2 regions of the Variovorax sp. 38R genome follow, and region 2 is predicted to be linked to the other one. Evidence: riboswitches for the same ligand, from Rfam matches in the RefSeq annotation. Region 2 holds a riboswitch; the other holds the start of a gene.

Region 1 (3,409 bases), 1.0 Mb from region 2:
TGGCGGGGAACGGGCCGGCCAGGTCCCAGGTCTGGAAGAACGGGCCCCAGTCGATGTACTTGGCCAGCTCGGTGAGGTCGAAGTTCTTGAACACGCGACGGCCGATGAACTTGGGCACCGTCGGCACGAACTGCGCGAAGTCGACCGGCGTCTTGTTGGCGCGCGCCTTGGCCAGCGGCCACATCGGCACCTGCTTCTTGTTGGCGTGCTGCGTGCGCACCTTGGCGTAGTCGGCGTTGATCTCGTCGATGTACGCGGTGGCTTGGTCGGAGAGCAGGCTCTGCGCCACGCTCACGCTGCGCGAGGCATCGGGCACGTAGACCACGGGGCCTTCGTAGTGCGGCGCAATTTTCACGGCGGTGTGCACGCGGCTGGTGGTGGCGCCGCCGATCATGAGCGGGATCTTCTTGATGCGGAAATGGTCGTCGCGCTGCATCTCGCCGGCCACGTACTGCATCTCTTCGAGGCTCGGCGTGATGAGGCCCGACAGGCCCACGATGTCCGCGCCCTCGACCTTGGCACGCGCCAGGATTTCATGGCACGGGACCATCACGCCCATGTTCACCACTTCGAAGTTGTTGCACTGGAGCACGACGGTCACGATGTTCTTGCCGATGTCGTGCACGTCGCCCTTCACGGTGGCGATGATGATCTTGCCCTTGGTGCGCACGTCGCGGCCCGCGGCCTCATCGCGCAGCTTTTCTTCCTCGATGTAGGGCAGCAGGTGGGCCACGGCCGACTTCATGACGCGTGCCGACTTGACCACCTGCGGCAGGAACATCTTGCCGGCGCCGAACAGGTCGCCCACGATGTTCATGCCGTCCATGAGCGGACCTTCGATCACGTGCAGCGGACGGCCGCCCTTGGCCAGGATCTGCTGGTAGGCCTCTTCGGTGTCTTCGACGATGAAATCGGTGATGCCGTGCACCATGGCGTGCGAGAGGCGCTGGTTGACGTGCACCGGGTGCTCGGGCGTGCCGCGCCATTCGAGGCGCTTGCTTTCGTCCTTGGCACCGCTCTTGGCGGTTTCGGCCACTTCGACGAGGCGCTCGCCCGCGTCGGGGCGGCGGTTGAGCACCACGTCTTCCACGCGCTCGCGCAGCGTGGGCTCCAGGTCGTCGTACACGCCGACCATGCCGGCGTTGACGATGCCCATGTCCATGCCCGCCTGGATCGCGTGGTACAGGAACACGGTGTGGATGGCTTCGCGCATCGGGTCGTTGCCGCGGAAGCTGAAGCTCACGTTGCTCACGCCGCCCGACACCTTGGCACCCGGCAGGTTCTCCTTGATCCAGCGCACGGCGTTGATGAAGTCGACGGCGTAGTTGTCGTGCTCCTCGATGCCGGTGGCAATGGCGAAGATGTTCGGGTCGAAGATGATGTCTTCGGGCGGAAAACCCACCTCGTCGACCAGCACGCGGTAGGCGCGCTCGCAGATCTCGATCTTGCGTGCGTAGGTGTCGGCCTGGCCCTTCTCGTCGAAGGCCATGACCACCGCGGCGGCGCCGTAGCGCTTGACCAGCTTGGCCTCGTGCTTGAACTTGTCGACGCCCTCCTTCATGGAGATGGAGTTGACGATGCCCTTGCCCTGGATGCAGCGCAGGCCGGCCTCGATAACCTCCCACTTCGAGCTGTCGACCATCACCGGCACGCGCGCGATGTCGGGTTCGCTCGCAATGAGGTTCAGGAAGCGGACCATGGCGACCTTGCTGTCGAGCATGGCCTCGTCCATGTTGATGTCGATGACCTGCGCGCCGTTCTCGACCTGCTGGCGCGCGACGGCCAGGGCCTCTTCGAACTGGCCGTTGAGGATCATCCGCGCGAAGGCCTTGGAGCCGGTGACGTTGGTGCGCTCGCCGATGTTGACGAACAGCGTGCCTGCGCCGATGGCGACCGGCTCGAGGCCGGACAGCTTCATGGGAGGGGGAGCAACGGGAGCGGAAACGGAAGCGGGAATCTGGGACATGACCTCACCTGCGGAAGAGTCGAACAGGCGAGCGTCGTTGTCGCCCCAAGCCTGACGATTCGCCTCTGTGGCGAACCGCTGCAACGCTCCTTGGGAAGTCGCGCATTTTAGGTCGATTCGATTGCGCCCTGGGAAAACCCCAGTTTTCATTCCTGCACGTGTCAACAGAATGCGCCCACCGTTTCCGAACGAACGTTCGTGTTTTTAATCAGACGTAAGGGAGAGCGCCAGATGGTCAGGAAGTCGATTGCCCGGTTGCAGCATGCAGCCACCCCGGTGCGCGCCGTGGCCTTGAGCTGCGGCCTCCTGGCCGCAGCGGCCCTCACGGTTTTCACGCCGCCCGCGCAGGCTGCCGCCAGCGACACCGCGACGCGGGTCGAGGCCCGCGTGACCTCCGACACGGCGAAAACCCGCTACCCGATCGTGCTGGTCCACGGCCTGCTGGGCTTCGACAACCTGCTGGGCGTCGATTACTTCTACGACATCCCCGGCAAGCTGGCCGGTGCGGGCGCCAAGGTGTACGTGGCGCAGGTGTCAGGCACCAACACCTCCGAGATCCGCGGCGAGCAGCTGCTGCAGGAGCTCAAGACCATCCGCGCGCTGGAGCAGAACCCCACGCTCAAGTTCAACCTCATCGGCCATTCGCAGGGCTCGCCCACGGTGCGTTACGTGGCGGCGGTGGCGCCCGACATGGTGGCGTCGGTCACGTCGGTGGGCGGCGCGAACGGCGGCTCCAAAGTGGCCGACCTGCTGGCCAAGCTGCCCGAAGGCGGCATCGCCCAGACGCTGGTGGTGAAGGCCATCGGCCTGCTGACGGGGATGATCGGTTTTCTCTCGGGCAAGGACCCGAGCCAGCTGCCCGAAGTGCCGCTGAACGCGCTGGCCTCGCTGACCACGGCGGGCGGCGCGGCCTTCGACGCCAAGTTTCCGCAGGGGCGCCCCGCCGCGGGCTCGTCGTGCGACGTGAAGAGCGGCGCGGCGGTGGCCAACGGCGTGCGCTACTACTCGTGGTCGGGCGTGTCGACCAGCTTCAACCTGTTCGACCCGAGCGACACGGCGCTGTCGACGCTGGGCGGCCTGTTCTTCTTCGGCGAGGCCAACGACGGCCTGCTCGCGGTCTGCACCACGCGACTGGGCACGCACCTGGGCGACTACCGCCAGAACCACCTCGACGAAGTGAACCAGGCCTTCGGCAACACCTACGGCAGCCAGTTCCCGTACTACGAGAAGAAGCCGCCGGAGCTGTTCAGGGAACAGGCCGCGCGGCTCAAGAGCGCGGGGCTCTGAGGACGCGGGACATGCGCGGCGTGGCGTTGACCATCGGCGCAGTCGCGCTGGTGGCCGTAGGAACCGGCTGGCTGGCGCTGAGCCCCGATGCGGGCGATGCGCCACGGGCTGCCGCGCCCCGCACCACGGCGACGGTCGCGGCGCCCACCGCGCCCC
Region 2 (3,409 bases):
CTGCAGATCGGCCGGCGACAACGCCCGCGCATTGACGCCTTCGATGGCGACCACGCGTTCGTCTTCGCGCATGCGCGGATGCAGCTGCCCGTGGCCCACATCGATGCCCACCACCTTGGCGGCACCGTGCTGCAACAGGCAGTCGGTGAAGCCGCCGGTCGACTGGCCCACGTCCAGGCACAGCTTGCCCGTCGGGTCCACGCCGCTGACCGCCAGCGCACCTTCGAGCTTGAGGCCGCCGCGCGACACGTAGCGTGCCTCGGCGGCGTCGGCGAGCTCGAGCTCGGCCGACTCGGGCACTTCGTCCTTGTTCTTGACGACATTTCGCCACGCGTCGCTCGTGCCCGCATCACGCCAGCGCATGCCGCCGGCGATGAGCCGGACGGCTTGCGAACGCGACGCGGCCATGCCGCGTTCTACCAACAGTTGATCAGCGCGCATGGACGCTTAATAGCGGTACGTGTCGGGCTTGTACGGGCCGTTCTTGCTCACGCCGATGTAGGCGGCTTGCGCGTCGGTCAGCTCGGTGAGCATGGCGCCGACCTTCTTCAGGTGCAGGCGCGCGACCTTCTCGTCCAGGTGCTTGGGCAGCACGTAGACCTTGCCCACCTGGTACGCGTCGGGCTTGGTGAACAGCTCGATCTGGGCGATGGTCTGGTTGGCGAACGACGACGACATCACGAAGCTCGGGTGGCCCGTGCCGCAGCCCAGGTTCACGAGGCGGCCCTTGGCCAGCAGGATGATCTTCTTGCCGTCCGGAAAGGTGATGTGGTCGACCTGCGGCTTGATTTCTTCCCACTCGTACTTCTCGATCGACGCGACATCGATCTCGTTGTCGAAGTGGCCGATGTTGCAGACGATGGCCTGGTCCTTCATCTTCGCCATCGTGTCGTGCGTGATGACGTCCTTGTTGCCGGTGGTGGTCACGAAGATGTCGGCCTTGTCGGCGGCGTACTCCATGGTCACGACCTTGTAGCCTTCCATCGCGGCCTGCAGGGCGTTGATCGGGTCGATTTCAGTCACCCACACCTGGGCGCTCAGGGCGCGCAGGGCCTGGGCCGAGCCCTTGCCCACGTCGCCGTAGCCGGCCACGCAGGCCACCTTGCCGGCGATCATCACGTCGGTCGCGCGCTTGATGCCGTCGACCAGCGATTCGCGGCAACCGTACAGGTTGTCGAACTTGCTCTTGGTGACCGAGTCGTTCACGTTGATGGCGCGGAACAGCAGCGTGCCCTTGGCGCTCATCTCGTTCAGGCGGTGCACGCCGGTGGTCGTCTCTTCGGTCACGCCGATGATTTCAGCGGACTTGCGGGTGTACCAGGTGTCGTCCACGGCCAGCTTGGCCTTGATGGCGGCGTAAAGAATGCGTTCTTCTTCGCTGGTCGGATTGGCGAGCACGCCCAGATCCTTCTCGGCGCGCTGGCCCAGGTGCATGAGCAACGTGGCGTCGCCGCCGTCGTCCAGGATCATGTTCGGGCCTTCGCCCTTCGAACCCTTGGGGCCGAAGTCGAAGATGGCGTGGGTGTAGTCCCAGTAGTCGGTCAGCGACTCGCCCTTGATGGCGAACACCGGCGTGCCGGCGGCGGCAATGGCGGCGGCGGCGTGGTCCTGCGTCGAGAAGATGTTGCACGAGGCCCAGCGCACTTCGGCGCCCAGGGCTTGCAGCGTCTCGATGAGCACGGCCGTCTGGATGGTCATGTGCAGCGAGCCCGTGATGCGCGCGCCCTTGAGCGCCTGGCCCTTCGAGAACTCTTCACGGATGGCCATGAGGCCGGGCATCTCGGTTTCGGCGATGCGGATTTCCTTGCGGCCCCAGGCGGCAAGGGACAGGTCGGCAATCGCCTGGTCGGCGGTCGAGACGGGGGTGGGCTTGAGTACAGCGCTCATGAGAACTCCAAAACTGGTTTGAAAGATGCCACTGCGTACGGGGAAGAAAAACTCACCGCGAGAACAGCGGATGAGCGTGGTTGCGATGTGGTCCGAGCCTCACGCCTGACGGCGCTGCAACGCTCCTCGGAGCGCCGGATTGTAGTCGCGGCCGTTCCGCCCGCCAATCGACCGGGGCATCCCACATCACGGAAAGCGCGGGCGGCTTCAGCGTCGCATGGGCCACCTCGGGAAACTCCGCAGGCAAATCCGCGCTTCGACCGCCCTCGGCCGCGCCGGCCCGGCGTATCGTGGCGGCGGGCCCCGGCCGCCCGGCCGCTGCCTGCATCCACCCGTTCGATTGTTTTCATCACCCGACACAGGAGATTCCGCACCATGGCCACTGCCAAGAAAGCCGCCGCGAACAAAACCACCGCCAGCAGCGCCGGCGCAAAGCAGGCGGCGCCGTCCGCCGCGGACATGCTCGATCCGATGAAGAACCTCAAGGGCATGGCCGAGCGCCTGCAGAACCTGAACCTCACCGGCGGCGCCGGCAAGCTGCTCGACAGCGGCCGCAAGGACCTGCAGGCGCTGATGCAGGCCAACGAGAAGTCCTACCAGGGCCTGCAGACCGTGGTGCAGCGACAGACCGAGATGATCAAGACGGCCATCGGCGAATGGCAGACCGCCGCCAAGGCGATGCCGGGCAAGGACCCGAAGGAAAACCTGGCCAAGCTCGACGAGCTGGGCCGCCAGTCGTTCCAGCGCGCCGTCGACGACATCAAGGAACTGGCCACCCTGGCCGCCAAGTCGCAGGCCGATGCCTTCGACGTGGTGCGCCAGCGCATCCAGGCCAACGTGGACGAGGTCACGAAGCTGCTGCAGCGCAAGTAACGCAACGAAAACCGCGGGCCACATGACCGCCGTCCCACCCCGCACCGAACGGCGCACCCGCGCCAACGGCATCGACCTGGCCTGGGACAGCTTCGGCGACCCCGAGGCGCCGCCGCTGCTGCTGGTCATGGGCCTCGGCGCCCAGATGGTCGCCTGGGACGACGCGTTCTGCGCCGGCCTGGCGCAGGCCGGCGGCCACCACGTGATCCGCTTCGACAACCGCGACATCGGCCACTCCACGCACCTGCCGCACGCCGGCGTGCCCGACATCCAGGCGCTGATGCTGCAGGCCATGGCGGGCCGGCCGCTGCAGGTGCCCTACACGCTGCGCGACATGGCCGACGACTGCGCCGGGCTGCTCGACGCGCTGGGCATCGCGCGCGCCCACATCGTGGGTGCGTCGATGGGCGGCGCCATCGGGCAGGAGATGGCCATCCACCACCCGGAGCGGATGCGTTCGCTCACCAGCATCATGTCGAGCACCGGCGACCCGGCCCTGCCGCCGCCCACGCCCGAGGCGCTGGCGGTGCTGTTCGCGCCCACGCCCACCAGCTTCGAGGCCTACCTGCCGCACCACGCCAAGGTGTGGCGCGTGCTGCGCGGGCCCGACGCTTTTCCGCTCGACGAGGCACGCGATGCCGGGCGTGCG

The links. A riboswitch is a leader RNA that binds a small molecule or an ion and turns the genes downstream of it on or off. The one in region 2 is predicted to bind S-adenosylhomocysteine.
Region 1: another riboswitch for S-adenosylhomocysteine. It lies ahead of metH (methionine synthase); the one in region 2 lies ahead of ahcY (adenosylhomocysteinase).

The regions. Positions count from the first base shown of each region.
Region 1 covers NZ_CP062121.1:6,849,015-6,852,423, reverse strand. Annotated here, with positions in the region: gene metH (methionine synthase) at 1-1,966, opposite strand, end outside; S-adenosyl-L-homocysteine riboswitch at 1,989-2,064, opposite strand; gene IG196_RS31870 (esterase/lipase family protein) at 2,198-3,253, shown strand; gene IG196_RS31865 (lipase secretion chaperone) at 3,265-3,409, shown strand, end outside.
Region 2 covers NZ_CP062121.1:5,831,587-5,834,995, forward strand. Annotated here, with positions in the region: gene IG196_RS27040 (TlyA family RNA methyltransferase) at 1-441, opposite strand, end outside; gene ahcY (adenosylhomocysteinase) at 448-1,887, opposite strand; S-adenosyl-L-homocysteine riboswitch at 1,953-2,021, opposite strand; gene phaP (TIGR01841 family phasin) at 2,263-2,760, shown strand; gene IG196_RS27055 (alpha/beta fold hydrolase) at 2,783-3,409, shown strand, end outside.